One region of the Faecalibacillus intestinalis genome, then DNA from elsewhere that is predicted to be linked to it. Evidence: riboswitches for the same ligand, from Rfam matches in the RefSeq annotation. Region 1 holds a riboswitch; the other holds the start of a gene.

Region 1 (10,414 bases):
ATTCTTTTTATCGATGATATTGATAAAGACAATCTTGAATTGATAGATGCTTATATGCCTAGAAATAGACATGGATATGTAAGAAGGTTTAATTTAATAGAAAGCTACTTTGTACAACTTCCTTTTATTAAAGTCATTGAAAAAGAAAGAGGAATTAAAAGCTTTAGTAAATCAGAAATCTTAATCTACATCTTATATCAAGGACTTACCCATGATATAATGACCTTAGATAATGAGGTGGTAACAATCATGAAAGATAAACTTGAACAATTCAATGAAGATGAAGGACTTGTTTTAGCAGCAGAGAAAAGACAACTCGTTAAAATTCAACATTACCAAGAAGAACAAAGAATTCGTAAAGAATCATTAGAAGAAGGAAAAGCTGAAGGAGAATTATTAAAAGCTAAAGAAAATACTATTGCGCTTTTTAAAAGTAAATTTTCCCAAGAACATGATGAAATATTAGAAAATTTGACACTTGAAAAATACAATCTAATTTTTGATGCATTAATCAATGATCAGGATTTAGAGAGAATTAAAGAAATTATAAGTCGAGATTAATAAAGCTTGGCTTTTATCTATGGTATAATATAAGAATCAGGAGAAACATATATATGAGAAAAGATTTAGGAAATAAAATGCAATTTATGCCTTTACCTGTTTTAATGCTTGCAACATATGATCAAGATGGTAAAGCCAATGTCATGAATGCTGCTTGGGGTGGTGTTTATGATTATAATCAAGTTTATGTATCACTTTCTAAACATAAAACAACAGATAATTTAGAATTAAAGAAAGCTTTTACTTTATCATTTGCGACAAAGAAAACTGAAAAAATTTCTGATTATTTCGGTGTTGTTTCAGGAAATAAAGAAGATAAGATTGCTAAAAGTGGTGTCCATATAACACCTTCAAAACATGTTGATGCACCAATTATTGAAGAATATCCACTTACTTTAGAATGTACTGTAGAATCTTTTGAAGATGGAAATTTAATTGGAAATGTTGTGAATGTTTCTATTGATGAAGATTATTTAGATGAAAATGGTAAGATAGATGTAGATAAAATGGAAATTATTGCTTTTGATATGGTCAATAATACGTATCGTGTTTTAGGAGAAAATGTTGGTAAAGCTTTCAAAGATGGTTTTGATTTATAAAAAATAGTGCATCGTTTGATGCACTATTTGTAGTTGTGATAGTAGCGTTCTGGTAAAGGAGCGTGTTTTTTATAGTTTTGAATATATAAAGGAAGATAAATAAGAGCTTCTTTTAAGGTTTGTTGGTAGATTTTATCAAGAATATCATTATATTTTTCCATTTCTTTATTATGATGGTAGTTAATAATTAAACCTTGGAGTTTATGAAAATTGAATGTGAGATGGAAACATCCATAAATAAGCCCCCTTTTTAAAAAGCTAGGGGCTTTTAATAAATGATCAATTCTTTTTAATCCTTTAAGAGCTTTTTCAATATCTAAATAAGATAGTTCAGGAAAAAAGGATTGAATAGTACATATTTCTTTTTCTTTAAAGCGAATATGTTCATAGATTTCTTTATGCAAAGGGTCTTGATGATGTCTTTTTAAAAGAAGACGATCATAATCAGATTCTATTTCAAAATGATCCATATTTGTATTTTTAATCATCCTTTTAATATAAGGGTGCATTTGACTATCTAATAAATAATGACAAATAAAACCAAGAATATAAGCAAGTTGTGCTTCACTTTGAATAATATCTTGTGCCTTTTCAAAGAAAGTATTGGCTTTATCTTGATGCATCTTTCTTGCTATTTTATTCCATCTTTCATAAAAGAAAATATCTGGACCATGAAGACCAATTAAAAAACAATTTTCATTTCTAAGTAATAAATCTTTAATATTTTGATCATCAAGATGTTTATAAACATCTTTACCAAAACAATAATGTGTATATCCAGCAGGCATTAGAGAAGTTCCTTATATTGCTCTTCTTTAAAACCAACAAGAACTTTGTCTTTTGTTTCAAGTATAGGTCTTTTAACAAGCATACCATTAGTAGAAAGTAGTTCTAATTGTTCATCTTCACTTAAAGTCGGTAAAACATCTTTTAAATGTTTTTCTTTATAAAGATTACCTGATGTATTAAAGAATCTTTTAAGTGGTAAACCACTTTTTAAATAAAGTGCTTTTAATTCATCTTTATTTAGTTTTTCTTCAACGATATGTCTTTCATCAAATTCAATTTGATGATCTAATAAAAATTTCTTTGCTTTTTTACATGTCGAACATTTTGGATAACAAATAAATAACATAAATATCCCTCCTGAAACTATCATATCAAAATTACTACTAAATGAAAAATAATAAGGCTTATTATTGTATACTATTTCAAGATGTGATAGAATTTACTCAAATAAAGATAGAGGCGCAAGATGTTATGAGATTATTATTATTTGATGCAACAAGGTAATGAAGGAGGAGCACTTGCCGAAAGATTGTATCTATTGCATGAGGTAGAATCTTGGGTGTCTAGGAAAGACCTATTCAACTGTCATTATCTAAAGGTAATGGGGAGCTATCATTGATAACGAATTTTTTGTTGCAATGATACTCATTGCAATTTTTTATTTGTCACTTTTTATAAGAGGATGAATAAAATATAGGGAGGAAATTATGAACGATATTATTGAAGCTATAAGTTGTGAAAAAGAAATTATTCAACTTAAGTTATTAAATGTACCAAAACATCCTAAAATGATTGCGAAAATCTTTTCTATATTAAAAGATGAAGAAATTAATGTAGACATGATTTCACAAGTTACTGTTGATGATTTTGTTCAAATTGAAATTACATTAGATCAAGAATTCCAATTAAAACTAAATCAAGCAATCATGAAATTAAAAGATGAATTTAAACAAATTCAAATTTATCAAATTAGAAAATACGCTAAAGTTGCGGTTGGGGGAAAACTGGTAGAAACAACACCAGGTTTAGCAGCTGAAGTATTTGATGTTTTAGGACAAGCTAATATTCACTTTTATCAAATTACGACAAGTAAAAGAACAATTTCTTTAGTTATTGATAAAGAGAATTTAGATCAAGCAATTCAATTATTAAAAGAAAGATTTCATATTGAGGAGGATAAATAAATATGACAATTTTTGAAGGAAGTGCAGTTGCACTTGTATTACCAATGTTTGATAACGGAGACATTGATTTTGAAGGATTTAAAAAACAAGTTCAAAGAATGATTGATGGTGGTGTACAAGCTTTACTTGTAAATGGAACAACAGGTGAAACAGCTACAATTACTATTGAAGATGAATTTAAATTATTAGATCTAACACTAGAACTTGCGAAAGGGACAGGCGTTAAAGTTATTTGTGGAGCTGGTTCAAATGATACACAAACAGCTTTAAAGAAAGCACGTTATGCTAAAGAAAAAGGGGCGGATGCGATTCTTGTCGTAACACCTTACTACAATAAAACAAGCCAAAGAGGTTTAATTCAACATTATACAACAATTGCGGATGCCGTTGATATTCCAATGATTTTATACAATGTACCAGGAAGAACAGGATTAAATATTTCGGTTGATACTGTTGTTGAACTTGCTAAACACAAAAACATTCAAGCAATGAAAGATGCCACAGATAATATTGCTTATGCGATGGAAGTTTTAGCTAAAACAGCTGATTTAGACTTTGATTTATATTCAGGATGTGATGATAACATTCTTCCATTTATGGCAGCTGGAGGAAAAGGGGTTATTTCTGTAACTTCTAACTTATATCCAGAAGCAGTAGAAAAATTAACACAATTAATCTTAAAAGGAAATATTAAAGAAGCTCAACCTTTAGCTTATGCTTTAGATCCTATTTCACGTTTATTATTTATTGATGTTAATCCAATTATGCCAAAAGCTGCACTTGCGAAAATGGGAGTATGTGGTGAACATTTAAGATTACCATTAATTGAAACAACAGAAGAAAATAAAAAAGCTTTATTTGATGCAATGGATACATTTGAAAAATTGGGGTATTAAGATGAAGGTATTATTATATGGATATGGTTTGATGGGTAAAAAAGTAGCTCATCAATTAAGAACACAAGAAGGTTTTGATTTAATTGGGATTGTTTCTTATGTGTTTGATGAAAAAGCACCAGAAGCAATGTACAATAATTTAACAGAAGTCCAAGATCGTGCGGATGTGATTATTGATTTTTCACATCCAAACAATCTTGATGATATTTTAGCTTACGCTAAAAAGAATAAAACAAAAGTTGTTTTTGCAACAACTGGTTTTTCTAAGGAACAATTAGATAAGATTGAAGAAGCTTCTAAAGAAATTGCTATCTTCCAATCTTATAATACAAGCTTTGGAATTCAAATGGTGACAAAAATTTTAAAACAAGTTGCTAAAGAATTCTATGATAATGGTTATGATATTGAGATCTTAGAAAAACATCATAATCAAAAGATTGATGCACCATCAGGTACAGCAAAGCTTTTATATGAAGTAATGGAAGATGAAATTAAAGAAACAACACCTGTATATGATCGTAGTGCACTTCATGAAAAAAGAAAGAAACAAGAAATTGGAATTCAAGCACTTCGTGGTGGAACAATTTTTGGTGAACATGAAATTATGTTTGCGGGATTAGATGAAATTATTGAAATTAAACATACAGCTTTATCTAAAGATGTCTTTGTTCAAGGTGCTTTAGCTGCAGCTAAAGCCTTACAAGATAAGGATCATGGGTTGTTTACGTTAAAAACACTTTATTAGGGAGAAAAGAAATGGTTTTACAAACTGAATTTGCACAAATTAAGGGAAATGATTTATACATAGATGATGTGAAAGCAACTGATTTAGTTAAACAATATGGAACACCACTCTATGTTATGTCTGAAGGACATATTAGAAAACAATTTAATACATTAAAAACAAAAATGATTGATAAATATGAAAATACATTACCATTATTTGCATCAAAATCATTTTCATGTAAAGCAATCTATAAATTAGCAATGGAATATGGCGTAGGAATTGATTGCGTTTCTGCAGGAGAAATCAGTGTTGCGTTAAAAGCAGGATTTGATCCTAAAAAGATTTATTTCCATGGGAATAATAAATTACCTTCAGAAATTCAATACGCTTTAGAAAATGGTGTAGAAAACTTTGTCATTGATAACTTCTATGAAATTGAACTTGTTGAAGAAATTGCTTCAAAATTAAATGTTAAAGTCAATGGACTTGTCAGAATCACACCAGGTGTCTATGCAGGTGGACATGATTATATTCGTGTTGGAGCCAAAGATACAAAATTTGGTTTTTCAAGTCATGATAATACATACTTAAAAGCAATTAAAAAAGTTATTGATGCACCACATATCAATTTTGATGGAATTCATTGTCACGTAGGTAGTCAAATTGAAGAAATTCAAGCTTATGTACTTGCAATGAATAAATTTGTAGATATTGCTTATGAAATCTATGATATCTTTGGAATCGTTATTAATAAATTAAATGCTGGTGGTGGTTTTGGTATCCAATATACAGCAAGTGATCATCCACTAGAATTTGATGATGTTGTTTCTACAATCATGGATATCATCTACAAAGGATTCGACAAAAGAGATATGAAACGACCAATGGTCTTAGTAGAACCAGGACGTTATTGTGTAGGTAATGCAGGTATTACTTTATATACAGTAGGTTCATATAAATACATTAGAGATATTAGAGATTATATTAGTGTAGATGGAGGAATGACAGATAACATCCGTTCATCATTATATAACGCTAAATATGATGCTGTTATCGCTAATAAAGCTGGACAAGAAGCAAATCATTTAGTAACAGTAGCTGGTAAAAACTGTGAATCAGGAGATATTTTAATTAGAGATATTATGTTACAAGATCCTCAACCAGGAGACATTCTAGCAATGTTCTCGACAGGAGCTTATCACTATTCAATGTCTTCTAATTACAACCAATTACCTAAACCAGCAGTAGTCTTTACATACCAAGGTAAATCTAAAGAAGTCATTCGTAGACAAACTTTTGATGATTTGGTTGCATATGATGTAGATTAAAAAATATAAATTAAATTAAAATAGCCCTTGTAAAACGGACATAAGAAAAAGTACTTTGATACTTAGTCCTGTTCTACAGGGCTTTTATTTTATATATTGGGTAATCAAATAATTTGGGGACAACCTAAATATTACAAGAAATTGAATAATAAAGAGAACAACCAGAAATGGTGGGTATATTATAAAAATATTTTTATAATATACCCGAGATGAAAAATTTTTAAAGGGAATACAAAATTAGTATTCTCTTTTTATATATTTATTATTTGATACATTATAAAATATATATAATAAATTGTTTAAGGAGATTCTTCTATGAATATTACAGGTTATAACTTAGAAACATTGAGGAAAAAAATAAGGGATTTACAAGAAGAAAATAACAAATTAAAAGAATTGTTAAAAAAATCAAATATAATATTTGATGAACAAACGAATAATATAACAAATAATCTAACTGAATATAATGAAGATCAAGGTGCTTGTATAAAAGATCAATATATTACAGGTGAAATGGCTGCTATTTTTTTAACAATATTTCAAGGTAGGAGAGACGTCTATGCATTAAGAGGTTCACGAGGTGGTTATTTTCCGCAATGTAATAATAGATGGAATAGTATGTGTCCTAAACAAAACAATGTAAAAACATCATGTATAGATTGTCCGTATAAGCAATGGAAAGAATTAAACAGAAATGTAGGATTAAATCATTTGCTTGGTCATAAAGATAATTGCACAGATGTAATAGGTATTTATCCTCTTTTAGAAAATGATACATGTAAGTTTATTGTTTTTGATTTTGATAATCATGATGAAGAGAGTATAGATAATAATGATTGGAAAGATGAAGTAAATGCGTTAAGAAAAATTTGTGAAGAAAGTAATATTGATGTTTTAATAGAAAGGTCTCGTTCTGGAAATGGGGCACATGCTTGGATAGTATTCAAAGAATTTATATCAGCATCGCTAGCAAGAGATTTTGGCTATTTACTAATAGAAAAAGGAGCTGCATCAATTAACTTAAAATCATTTAGATATTATGATCGAATGTTTCCTACACAAGATCATAATCAAGGGCTTGGGAATGTTATAGCACTTCCATTACAAGGTAAAGCGTTAAAAAATGGTAATAGTGCTTTTGTTGATGAAAATTGGAATGCTTATTATGATCAATGGTTGGTTCTTAATAAAATTAATAGATTAACCAAAAAAGATGTTGAAAGGTATATTGATAAATGGAAGATCGAATTAGCAGAAGGTAAAGGATTATTGATAAATCCTAATCGAGAAGCGAGAATTAAGCCATGGAAAAAAGATGAGCCTTTTTATAAAGAAGATGTTGTAGAAAAAATGACAATTGTGCTTGCTGATGGTATTTATATTGATACTTTGAATTTAAGCCCTAGAATTCAAAATCAAATAAGGAGTTTAGTTGCTTTTGATAATCCAATATTTTATAAGAATAATAGATTAGGGTACTCGAATTGGAATCAACCAATGGTTGTTTATATGGGAAGTGATATTAATGACTATATTAAAATCCCTAGAGGACTAATGGAAAAGATTAGTGATAAGTGCTCACAGGCAAATATTCCATATGAAATTATTGATAAAAGAGAAAGAGGAAAACCAGTCAATGTAGAATTTAAAGGACAATTAAAAGATAATCAGAATACAGCAGCAAATGAATTATTAAAATATGATAATGGTATTTTAAATGCAACAACAGCGTTTGGAAAAACGGTTGTTGCAAGTTACCTTATTTCAAAAAGAAAAGTAAGTACATTGATTGTTATGCAAAGTGTCAGTTTAATCAATCAATGGGTAGAAGAGTTACATAAATTTTTAGATATAAATGAAGAATTACCAACCTATCAAACTAAAACGGGAATAATTAAAACAAGGAATGATGTTATAGGGGTTCTTTATGGAAATAAAAACACGTTAACTGGGATAATAGATGTTGTATCTGTCAATTCAATTTACGATAAAAATGGAAAAAGTAAGTTAAAAGATTCTTATGGTATGGTGATAGTTGATGAATGCCATCATAGTGCATCATCTGTATTTGAAAATGTATTAAATAAAGTGAATTCAAAATACGTTTATGGTGTTTCAGCAAATGATAAGAGAATCGATCAATTAGAAAAGAAAGTTTATATGTTGATAGGATCTATAAGACATCAATTCACAAGTAGACAAAGGATAGAACAACAAAACATTGATCATTTTATTTATCCGCGATTTACACGAGTTATTAATTTAGGTGATAGTAAACAAGATATAAATAGTGCGTATTCATTAATAGCAAAAAGTACAATTAGAAATGAAATGATAATTTCAGATATAAAAGAATGTATTAAAAATAAAAGAAGTCCTATTGTTTTAACTCGTTATAAGGAACACGCTAAATATTTATATGATGTTTTAAAGAAAGATGTGCTTGATAATACTTTCTTGATTTATGGTGATAATACTCAAAAGAAAAATAACGAAGTAAGAAAACAATTGTTAGAAATAAACCAAAATGAATCGTTTATTTTGGTTGCTACTTCACAATCTGTAGGTGAAGGGTTTAATGTTCCAAGATTAGATACACTTTTTCTTACAACACCAGTTTCAGGAGAACCATTAGTAGAACAATTTTTAGGAAGAATTAATAGAGATTATGAATTTAAGGAAAGTGCTATCGTATATGATTATGTAGATTTACATATTAGCTTTTTTAACAATATGTATAAAAAGAGGCTAAGAGCTTATAGAAAAATTGGTTTCGACGTTATTACAAATGTAGTGAATAATAAACAAGAAGCTCATCATATTTATAATTATAATGATTACTCTGAAATATTTGCTCAGGACATTCATGAGTCAAATAAGGAAATAATTGTATGTAGTCCACAATTAGATGAAAAGAAAATATTTGAATTCATTGATTTGGTGAAGAATAAACAAGAAAAAGGAGTTACGGTTATTGTTATTACAAGAGATCCTAATAATTTGCAGTTTGATAATCCTGATTATGCAAATTACTTAATATATCATTTAAAAATGGCAGGTATAATTGTTGAATTATGTGAAAACCTAGATAATCATTATGCTATTATTGACCAAGAAATTGTATGGCATGGGGGAATTAATTTATTAGGTAGACCAGATATTTATGATAATTTAATTAGATTAAAATCCGTTGATGTTGCATCGGAGTTGTTAACGTTAGATAAGGATGAATAAGATCAATATGATAATGATAAGAGCGCGCGTGAATAATATAGATTAAAAACAAGCCTCATACGCTTGTTTTTAATATCCTCTCATATGCCATATTTGTTCAGTACAGTCCTCAATAGAAAGTGTTTCTTTGTTTTTAATAAAGTCTAAAAAATCATTTTCATTTAGATTATCTTGTTCTAAAGTTCCTAGAATGCCAGCCATACTAATATGATCAATACCAAAATCCTTAAGCATATGAATTATTTTTCTTTGTGTTTCATTTATTTTTTTCATATTACCCCTCACTATTTTTTATCATTTTTATCCAGTTTTTACTGGCAAATTCAATTTCATCTTCATAATCATCAAAATCATTATAATAATAAAGTTCATATTCTTTATGATCTATAAAGAGATAACCATAGTTATAGTTTTCTAATTCAAGTTGAATGAAAATTGAATAATTTTCATAATTCATTTGTAAGAGAAGCTGTTTTATTTCTTCTTCATTTTTATTTGTAGATAGGATATGTATTTGATCATCTTTTAGATGAAAAGGATTATTTTTATAAAAAGGTTTAATTTGTATTTTTAATGTATTCATAAGCCACCTCAAAAAATATTATAAGATATTTTTCAAAAACTGAAAGATTTTTAAAAAAAGAAAAAAAGGAAGTATAGTGTAAACGAGGTGGAAGAATGCGTAGATTTGAAAGAGAAGTAGTAGATTATGAATTAATAAAAGCAATGTTGAAGGAAATGAATATTGCAAATATTGGTATGAATGATGAAGATGGGTATCCTTATGTTGTTCCAACTAATTTTGGTTTTGAAATGACAGATACACATTTAAATATTTATACTCATTTTATGAAGGTGGGAAAAAAGGCTGATTTATTAAAGAAGGATCCTCGCGTATGTGTTGAGTTTAGTATTTTTAATGATTTTCCTGATAAGAAATATAAAGGGCATTATCATGATTATCGTAGTGTTATCGCTAAAGGAAAGATGAAGATGTTAGATTATAAAGATGATCCTGAAACTTGGGAAAAGGGACACAATTTTCTTTATACATGTAATCATCGTGAGATTAAACCATTAAGTGAAAGAAAGGTTG
Region 2 (10,414 bases), 390 kb from region 1:
ATCATCATGGACTTATTAATTGTGCAGATTTACTTAAAGAAAATGCAAAGAATGGTGGACAAAAGAAACCTCATTGTGATGGGATGATTCAAGAAGTCATTGAACTGATTGATCAAATGGAGAAAGAAAATGATTGAAGAAATTGAACAAGGCATGATTTTATATACTCAAGGAAATAAAATCAAACATGATGTTGCTCATTTTTTAAAAGTGCATCAATATGCACGTCTTATTGGAAAATTAGAGCATTTAGAAAAAAGAGAACAAGAAATACTCGAAGTAGCTGCTATTGTTCATGATATAGCTTGTCCAATGTGTCGTGAAAAATATGGAAATTCTGCAGGATATTTACAAGAACAAGAAGGACCAGCTTTAGTAAAAGATTTCTTAAAAAATTATTCTTTAGATAAAGCTTTTATTGAACGTGTGGCTTATTTAGTAGGACATCATCATACGTATAAAGATGTAGATGGTTTAGATTATCAAATTTTATTAGAAGCTGACTTTTTAGTAAATGGTGATGAATCGAATTTAACTAAAGAAGCTATCGAAAAAATGAAAAAGAATGTTTTTAAAACAAAAACAGGAATAGAACTATTAAATCATATTTTTGAATTATAAAATATGTTATAATGAAAGTCCTTGGCAGGGGCGTGAAAAAGCAATGTGAAAACATTGTTTTTTCTTTTTAAGAAATAATTTTGTTTTTTATAAAGGCTTTGTTATAATAGTCGCAAAGGTAGGTAGAAAAATGTATAAATTAATAGCATTAGATTTAGATGGAACATTAACAGATAAAAATAAAAATATTTTAGAAGAAACAAAACAAGAACTTATTAAATTAGCACAAAAAGGTGTTATTATTGTTTTAGCTTCTGGAAGACCAACAGCTGGTATCTTTAAAGAAGCAAAAGAATTAACTTTAGATCAAGTAGGAGGATATTTATTATCTTTCAATGGAGCAAGAGTATTAGATTATAAAACAAATGAAGTTGTCTATGAACAAACATTATCAAGTGAAATAGCACATGAAATGTATGATCGAGCAAAAGCCTTTGGTTTATCTCCGCTTACATACAATGCAACTGAAATCATTACAGAAGATATAGGAAATCATTGGATTCAATTAGAAAGCTTTACAACAAAAATGAATATAAAACATGTACAAGATTTTAAAAAAGAAGTAAACTTTGATGTCAATAAAGTATTAATTACTGGAGAACCAGCATATGTTGCTCAAATTCTAGATGAATTCAAAGCTCCATATGAAGGAAAGATGTCTATTTATAGAAGTGATCCTTATTTTATTGAATGTATGGCTAATGGTATTGATAAAGCAGCTTCTTTAGATGTTTTATGTAAGAAATTAGGAATTAAACAAGAAGAAACAGTTGCTTTTGGTGATGGTTATAATGATTTATCATTAATTGAATATTGTGGATATGGTGTTGCTATGGAAAATGCTGTAGATGAAGTAAAAGAAAGAGCAAACTACATTACTTTATCTAACAATGATAATGGAATTGCTTATTGTTTAAAACAATTAGAAGAAAAAGGACTTATTTAAACTCTTAAGAAATTAAGAGTTTTTTAAAATGATAAAAAAACAAATCGCTTTTCATAGCACAGAAATAGAAGAAATGTATACCCTTTATCAACAAGCATTTCCAAAAAATGAACAAATGGATTTAACTCGATTATTTGATGAATTACATTTAGGCGCTATTTATGGTTATTATCAAGAAAATCAACTTGTAGGTTTTGCTATTTTATGTATTCAAAGTCAAATAGCGCATATTTTATATCTTGCTGTAAAAAAAGAATATCGTGATCAAGGTATAGGAAGCTATATTCTTAATGATCTAGCAAAACAATATGATTCTAAAAAGATTATTGTAGATATTGAAAAAATTAAAGATACTTCTAATAAAGAACAAAGAATAAAAAGAAAACAATTTTATTTAAAAAATGATTTTAAAGAAACAGATGTCTTTTATACTTGGCAAGGAGAAGATTATGTTATTTTAAGTAAAAATGGAATTGTTCAAAAAAAAGAATTTTGGAATTTTTGGGATTCCTTAAAGAAGGAGAAAAAATGAAGTTAGTTGCACCTAAACTATCCTATATAGAAAAAACAAGTTTTGAAGAATGTTTAAAAAAAATGAAATTTCAAGATGTTCATATTGATCAAAATATTCAACAAAGAACAATAATTCAAGATTTAACTTTTGATGGTTGTCTCTTTGAAAATATTGATTTTACTAAAGTTTCATTAAAGCATCTTGATTTAATAGATGTTACTTTTGATAAATGTGATCTATCAAATCAAAATTTTGATCATCAATATTTAAATCGTGTACAATTTAAAAACTGTAAATTAACAGGAACTTCTTTTATTGAAACAAATTTAAAAGATGTTTTATTTGATCATTGTCAGGGACGTTATAGTAATTTATCATCAAGTCAATTGTTAAATGTTATGTTTGATCATTGTGATTTACAAGAAGCATCATTTTATGATGCAAACTTTAAAAAAATACAATTTAATGAAACAAATTTAATACAAAGTGAACTTGCTTCATTACATCATAAAGGATTAGATTTATCTACATGTCAAATACAAGGGGCAATGTTTGATCTAGCAAGTTTAAAAGGATTGATTATTAATGATTTTCAAGCTGTAGATTTAATAGGGATCCTTGGTGTTAAAGTAAAATAAAAATGTTGTCATTTGGCAACATTTTTATGCTATATAAGCAAGTAATAATTTTAAAGTATTTTCTACAGCTTGAAGATGTGTTCTTTCCATACCATGACTAGCTGCTACACCTGGGCCAATTAAAGCGCCTTTAATATTTTGACCACCACGTAAAGCGGCTGAAACATCACTGCTGTAATAAGGATAAATATCAATAGCGTATTGTAACTGATGTGTACTTGCAAGTTCAATGAGTTTAGAAGTTAAATCATAATCATAAGGTCCACTACCATCTTTAGCACAAATACTGACATCATATTCACTACAAGCTAAATCTTCACCAATACACCCCATATCTACAGCAATCAATTCATCAATATTAGGATGAATATAACTACTTCCGTGTCCTACTTCTTCATAAGTAGAAATAATAATAATGAGATTATGTTTGGGTTTAATATGATTATTAGCTAAATGCTTAAGCATTCCAAATAAAATAGCGACAGATATTTTATCATCTAAAAAACGTGATTTAATAAAACCAGATTCTGTAATTTCAGTTTTAGGATCATAAGCAATATAATCACCATTTTGAATACCTAAAGCTTGTACATCTTCTTTATTTTTAACTACTTCATCAATTCTTACATGCATATTTTCACAACCTCTTGGTGCACTTTTAGCATCTTTATAAACATGAACAGCAGGATAATTAGAAAGAATTGTTCCTGTATAACATTGACCATCTCTTGTATGAATACGACAATATTCACCATCCAATGTAGGAATAATTGGACCACCAACATTTGTAAAAGCTAATGTACCATCACTTTTAATACTTCTTACCATTAATCCTAAAGTATCAACATGTCCACAAAAACCAATCGTATAATCATCTTGACCTTCAACATAAATTTCAAGATTTCCTTTATGCGTTTTCTTTGTTTGAAAACCTAACTTTTCAGCTTCTTTTTGACAATAGTGAATTACTTTCTTACTATAGCCAGAAGGGCTATCTATTGCCATAATATCCTTTAAAAAATCTAATATATATTTATTCATATCAATTCCTCCATAGGTATTATAACATATTAAATTGTATCTATTTTTATACATTTTAATTGACAAGTATGTTGGACTTTGTTATTCTTGAAAAGACAAAATAGAAGAATTGGTAGAGGTGCATGAATCAAGAGTAATTGTTGATAATGTTTGGTGACAGTCAACAATGAAAGGGAAACGTGCCGAAGAAAATAACAGCACCAAATGTTATTTATCTGGGAAATTATAAAATATATAATTTCTTGTCACTTTTTAGTGGAGAGCTATCTTGTATGTAAAGTACTTTGATATTCTCAAGGTACTTTTTTTATGGAGGAAAAGAATGAATTATGTAAAGACAATATGGGCTTTATTACCGCCTGTAATCGCAATTATTTTTGCTTTAAAAACAAAAGAAGTTTATATTTCATTACTCATTGGAGTTGTTTCAGGGACTTTATTACTGACAAATTTTCATCTTGTTGAAAGTTTAAATTTATTGTTTGATACAGTTGTTAATTGTTTAAGTAAACCTTCTAATATTGGAATTTTAATATTTTTAGTAATGTTAGGAATTATTGTAACTTTAATGACTAAAAGTGGAGGAAGTCAAGCTTATGGAAAATGGGCTAAAAAGAAGATGAAATCTTCTAAACAATCTTTGTTTTCTACTTTTATTTTAGGCGTTGTTATCTTTGTTGATGATTACTTTAACTGTTTAACAGTTGGAAGTGTTATGCGTGAAATTACAGATGAATTTAAAGTTTCAAGAGCAATGCTTGCCTATATTATTGATAGTACGGCAGCACCTGTTTGTATTATTGCACCTATTTCATCATGGGCTGCAGCTGTAAGTGGTTATACCTCAGGGGATGGTTTTCAATTGTTTTTAAATACAATTCCTTTTAATCTTTATGCTCTTTTAACAATTGTCATGGTTTGTTATGTTATTGGCAGTGAGTTTCATTTTGGAAAGATGAAAAAACATGAATTAGCTGCTCAAAATGGCGATGTTTGTTTTGGGGATGATTCTTATCAGACAAATGAAGAAATTTCTTATAATCAAAAGGGGAAAGTTCTAGATTTGATTTTACCCGTTATTGTTTTAATTATGAGTTGTATTATTGGAATGATTTATACTGGAGGATTCTTTGATGGAAAAGATTTAATTACTGCTTTTAGTCAATGTGATGCTTCAAGAGGGCTTGTTTATGGTACATTTGTTACTTTGATCTTTGTCTTTATTTTATATATTCCAAGAAAAATTATTTCTTATAATGAATTTGTAGAATGTATTCCTGAAGGTTTTAAAGCAATGGTTCCGTCTATTTTGATTTTGGTTCTTGCATGGTCTTTAGGAGATTTAGTTTCTAATCAGTTACAAGCAGGAGCATTTGTTTATAATACGTTACAATCTGCTTCTATTTCAACAGCTATTTTACCAGCATGTTTATTTATTGTTGGGGCAGGTCTTTCTTTTTCAACAGGGACATCTTGGGGAACTTTTGGTATTTTGATTCCGATGGCAACTTCTTTATTTCCAGAAGGATCAACAATGTTGGTGATTTCCATTGCTTCCATTCTTGCAGGTGCCGTTTGTGGTGATCATATTTCACCTATTTCAGATACGACAATTATGGCTTCTACAGGGGCAAAGTGTAATCATCTTTATCATGTAACCACTCAAATTCCATATGCCTTAGTTGTCGCAAGTGCTTGTTTTATAGGATATCTTGTTGCTGGATTTACACAAAATGTATTATTAACACTATTTGTTGCTTTTGTTTCATTATGCATCATTATTTTTGTAATTCGTCTTTATCAAAAAAAGAGTTCATAAAAACATTTGAACATCAAAATATATTGTGGTATAGTGTTGCGGGTGATAAAAATGAAAAAGAGTAAGATATCTTTAATAATGAAAATCATTGCAGTAGTCGCATCTCTTTATGGAATGTTACAATCATTAGATCATTGGATGTTTTTTACGTATTTTACGAATTTATCCAATATCTTTATAGATATTATGTTAGTGATTTTCATTATTTATGATCTAAAAAAAGCAAAATATATACCACAAGGGATGTACCTTATTAAATTTATGGCAACGATTTCCATTACATTAACGTTCTTTGTTTATATGTTGTTACTTGCACCAACGAATAGTCAAGGATTTATTGGTGCCTATTTAAATAATGGAGCAGGAAGTTTATGTGTACATTTTATTACACCAGTTCTTGCTATTATTGATTTTCTATTATTTAGTGAACACTATAGACCAGATGAAAAACATGTTTATTATTCAGTAGTACCACCACTTGTTTATGTAGGTTATGTGATTGTTTTAGGACATGTTTTTCATATAAGATGGTATGGTGATATGTTGGCTCCTTATAATTTTTTAAATTATGGTGCACCAACAGGATGGTTTGGATTTGATTTATCTTTATTAGGTTCAAAAACATTAGGTATTGGAACTTTCTATATGATTGTTGTTTTATTAATTATTTTTATTGGTTTAGGTACTTTATTTTTAAAATTAAAGAGAACAAAGAAAGATTTATATTAATCTTTGTTAGAATAATTAAAAGATTGTAATAATTTGGGATTACCCCTTTTATTACAATTTTTTTGTTATGATACACAGGCAAAAATGATATTATTTTAGTTTTTTGAAAAAAACAAAAGAAAAAATTGAATTGTGATAAGATAGTAAGGATTTATAGAGGGGGAAATTTATGGATATCATGGTTGTCTTTCAAACAATGTTAAAATTGTTTTTATTACTTATTTTAGGATTTGTTTTATTTAAATGTCATATTTTTGATGAATATACAAATAAAAAAATATCAGCTTTAATTGTCAATGTTGCTTCACCAATGTTGATTATTAGTTCTATTGCGGGGGTTGAAGGAAGTAATAAAAGTATTGTCTTTTTAATGATAAGTGCAGGTATTTTAATGTATATCGGTTTTATTATTTTAGGGAAAATCATTAATCGAATCTTTCCATTTCCTAAAAAAGATTGGCCTGTTTATGAATGTATGGTCGTTTTTGCGAATACAGGATTTATGGGATATCCTGTTTTATTAGATGTTTTTGGACAAGAAGCTGTTTTCTATGCATCACTTATTCATATGGCTTTTAACTTTTTTGTGTATACATACGCTATTATGTGTCTAACAAAAGGAGACGATAGTGAATTTATTTTAAATTTTATATCTGATTTTTGATTATCCGCATAAACACTATACTTTCAAGCATTTTGAAATATAGGAAAGCACTCATTTTACCACGAATTTACCACGATTGAATGAGCCTTGATATGACGTAAGAATTTGAAAAGGACACCGTATAGTTTGGTGTCCTTTTACATGAAAATCATTAGTCGCTATTGATTGTTATTATACATTTTGTTAATTGTTCTTATTTCTTTTACGTTTTTTACCGAATAAAACAGCTAATACACCGGTTGAACCAGCAAACATAGAAGTAAACAATCCTACGTTTGTCATATCACCTGTTTTTACAGGGTTCTTTTGTCCGCTAGGCTTTGTTGGAGTAGTTGGCTTGCTCGGTTTCTGTGGCTGTTGTGGACTTACAGGTTTATTTGTTGCTTTTTCTTTTACGGTAACTGTAATTGTTTTTTCAGTAATTGCACCATTTTTATCTACTACACGGAAAGTTACATGATAAGTGCCAGCCTTAGAAGTATCTACATCATTTGCAATAATGTTATCTTTTGTTAAAATAATCGTTCCGTCCTCTTTATCTGTTGCTGTCGCATTTACCAATGGGTCGAACGTATCGCCTACATTCAATGTAACATCATTTGCTGAAATGATTGGAGCAGAGTTAAGGTCGCCTGTATTTTGTTTCACAGTTACAGTAATCGTTTTTTTAGCAGAAGCTCCGTTTTTATCTGTTACTTTATAAGTCACATGGTAAGTACCAGCCTTAGAAGTATCTACATCATTTGCAACAATATTATCTTTTGTCAAAGTGATAGTTCCGTCCTCTTTATCTGTTGCTGTTACATTTGCCAATGGGTCGAAAGTATCGCCTACATTCAATGTAACATCATTTGCAGAAATAGTTGGTGCTGTATTGTCTTCTCCTTGTGAGTTTAACGATAATTCCACTTTTAAAACGACGTTTCCGTCTTTATAAGTACCGCAATCATACTCATAAGTAACTGGTTTTTTTACATCATCTACCGTTATAATCCCCGTATCTTTGTCTAAAGTTCCATTTGCAGTAACTTTTACTTTTGAAATATCTATTCCTTGTTCAACATCTTTTTTTAAGTCGATTTTATTTCCTTTGATATCAATATAACCGTTGCCTACAAAAGCATGATTATTTTCAAGAACTTTATTCTCTCCGACATTTAACCAGTATAAATCATCGCAAATTAATTTTTTAATTTTTGTGTTTTTACTTATATCAAGACCTCTTATCCCTTGTTCAAAAATTTCACCGCAACGTAGCATTTCAAGTTCTAAATTATTGCTTAAATCTAATTTTTTAATAGTTGTATCATGACAAAAAAGGCGTGTCAGTTTTGTGTTTTTTGTTACATCTAATTCAGCTATATTTGTCATATAACATGATAGTTGTTTCAAATTAGGGTTCTTACTTATATCAAGTGTTTTTACTTTTGTATCTCCTATATCTAAAGTGACTAATTGCGGATTATGTGTGACATCAAGTTCCATTAATCCTGTATTGCTACAAGATAGTTGTTCTAAGTTAGGATTGTTTGTTACATCTAAATTGGAAATAGAGGTACTATCTGCAAATAACGTATTCAATTTTTCATTCTTAGATACATCAAGACTGTTAATTGATGTATTATCGCAAACGAAAGCTTCCAAATTCGGATAACGTGTTAAATCAACGCTTCCTACTTTTGAAGAACGACAATCTAATCTTTTTAAAGATGAGTTTTTAACCGGACTTAAGTCTGAAACAGAAGTCGTAGAAACATCTAAAGACTGCAAATTTGTTAGATATTGAATACCCTCTAATGAAGATATCGTTTTCATACCATGTAAGTTTAAGAATTGGGCTTTTGATATTTCATCAACAGATAACACACTATCGCCGTCTTTATCAAATTCTGCAATGATTTGTTCTCTAAATACTTTGTCTGGAAAATGTGTTTCATCAATAGCAATGCTTCCAGCTTTTACTTCTGTATTTTTGCTTGCTTCAACGGTCTTATCTTCGGTAACCACTTCTTTTTCTGGTGTTGCAGGTGTTTCCTGTTTTGCACTTTCTTCTTTTAAAGTTTCTGCATTTTCAGCAGTTTCTTCCTGTTCCTTGTCTGTTATATTCTCTTGTACTTCTGCGTTTTCTGTTTTCTGTTCCACAGGAACTTGCTCTGTCTTGTTTTCTTCTACAACGGCTTCCTGCACAACTTCTGTGTTTTCCTGTGCCATGACAGGAGTAGGAAGCCCTGTAAGTGCAGTTGTTGTTCCAATCATCAATGCGGAACTTACTGCAAGGACTTGTTTTTTCTTCATAGTTTGTTCACTCCTTATTTTTCATAAATTCTTTGCATAGAAAAACGCACAAACTCCCCCTTATAACTGGATAATCTGTGCGTTCTGTTTATTATTGATAGAATTGAAAAAAGGGCAGAATTTACTTGTCTGTCTGTCTGTCTGTCGCAAGCGTAACAATGTGTGAACATGACTGTCAACCCTTTCTTTCAAAAAAATTCAATCCTTGCTTCTATACAAAAAACATTATACTGGAAACAAACACCTCTTTCAATCTTTTTATGCGTGCAAGATAAAAAAATTGAGACATCACACTTTTCCTTTTTTCCTCTTGAGTACCCACAACAGAAAAGAAAAAGCCCTGTCAAGAGCTTGCCACCATTGGTGGTGCTTTGCACTCTTGATCGGGCTTTTTGTTTGCTGTATCTTCTCGCAAGAGGAAAAAGATTACTCGTCCTCATCATCAAAATGGTTATTCCTTAATACTTCCCGTAACAGTTCCATATCCTCTTTTGAGTTCGGATTTATCATTTTCACGACTTGATAAGGTGTCCTATATTTATGTCCCTCTATGCTTTCCCCAAACATATCCATACTGTATAAATCATCATAGCGGTCTAGTAATTTTTGAAACTTCAAATGCTGGATAAATTCTTTGATTGGGTAAAGGTCGGACGCTTCAATGCTTTTCCCGTTGATATAGTCTGTAATGTATTCCCGTAACTTTTCCAACTCATATTCCAGCCATTCTTCCTCGCTGTCAAAGAAGTTATCATAGTGTCCGTGTTTCAGTTCTGCATTTAGACGTTCTTCTGTTCTTAAAAACTGACAGACTTCTTTTTCAGACTGATTGACATACTTCCATTCTCCCGATAATAATTCATTCGGCGTTACGTCCAGCACTTCCATTATCTTTTCCAGCGTTTCATAAGCAGGATAGTTCAACCCTCTTTCAATCTTGGAAAGGCTCTGCATATTGATACCGATTTTGTCCGCAAGTTCCTGTTGTTTCATTCCCCTAAATTTTCTTATGGTCTGTATATTATTTCCTAAATGGCTTATTTTCATTGCACAACCCTCCATATCTCGTTATATCTTCACTGTTATAAGTCTATCATGCTTAATATGATTTGTAAAGACAAAAAAAGATATTGACAAATAAGCATAT

Evidence for each region. A riboswitch is a leader RNA that binds a small molecule or an ion and turns the genes downstream of it on or off. The one in region 1 is predicted to bind lysine.
Region 2: it holds a riboswitch for lysine, as region 1 does, so the genes downstream of both, Fi14EGH31_RS12675 (Na+/H+ antiporter NhaC family protein) here and Fi14EGH31_RS14730 (ACT domain-containing protein) in region 1, are expected to answer to the same signal.

Annotation. Positions count from the first base shown of each region.
Region 1 is NZ_AP024085.1:2,772,816-2,783,229, reverse strand. It holds gene Fi14EGH31_RS14750 (PD-(D/E)XK nuclease family transposase) at 1-561, shown strand, start outside; gene Fi14EGH31_RS14745 (flavin reductase family protein) at 615-1,160, shown strand; gene Fi14EGH31_RS14740 (zinc dependent phospholipase C family protein) at 1,184-1,948, opposite strand; gene Fi14EGH31_RS14735 (arsenate reductase family protein) at 1,948-2,295, opposite strand; lysine riboswitch at 2,396-2,569, shown strand; gene Fi14EGH31_RS14730 (ACT domain-containing protein) at 2,657-3,133, shown strand; gene dapA (4-hydroxy-tetrahydrodipicolinate synthase) at 3,136-4,029, shown strand; gene dapB (4-hydroxy-tetrahydrodipicolinate reductase) at 4,031-4,774, shown strand; gene lysA (diaminopimelate decarboxylase) at 4,786-6,084, shown strand; gene Fi14EGH31_RS14710 (TOTE conflict system archaeo-eukaryotic primase domain-containing protein) at 6,400-9,318, shown strand; gene Fi14EGH31_RS14705 (hypothetical protein) at 9,388-9,591, opposite strand; gene Fi14EGH31_RS14700 (hypothetical protein) at 9,593-9,901, opposite strand; gene Fi14EGH31_RS14695 (pyridoxamine 5'-phosphate oxidase family protein) at 9,997-10,414, shown strand, end outside.
Region 2 is NZ_AP024085.1:2,378,804-2,389,217, reverse strand. It holds gene Fi14EGH31_RS12705 (C-GCAxxG-C-C family protein) at 1-137, shown strand, start outside; gene Fi14EGH31_RS12700 (HD domain-containing protein) at 130-621, shown strand; gene Fi14EGH31_RS12695 (Cof-type HAD-IIB family hydrolase) at 752-1,567, shown strand; gene Fi14EGH31_RS12690 (GNAT family N-acetyltransferase) at 1,596-2,099, shown strand; gene Fi14EGH31_RS12685 (pentapeptide repeat-containing protein) at 2,096-2,719, shown strand; gene Fi14EGH31_RS12680 (M42 family metallopeptidase) at 2,744-3,760, opposite strand; lysine riboswitch at 3,866-4,034, shown strand; gene Fi14EGH31_RS12675 (Na+/H+ antiporter NhaC family protein) at 4,083-5,579, shown strand; gene Fi14EGH31_RS12670 (Pr6Pr family membrane protein) at 5,631-6,308, shown strand; gene Fi14EGH31_RS12665 (AEC family transporter) at 6,478-6,972, shown strand; gene Fi14EGH31_RS12660 (immunoglobulin-like domain-containing protein) at 7,156-9,267, opposite strand; gene Fi14EGH31_RS12655 (helix-turn-helix domain-containing protein) at 9,694-10,329, opposite strand.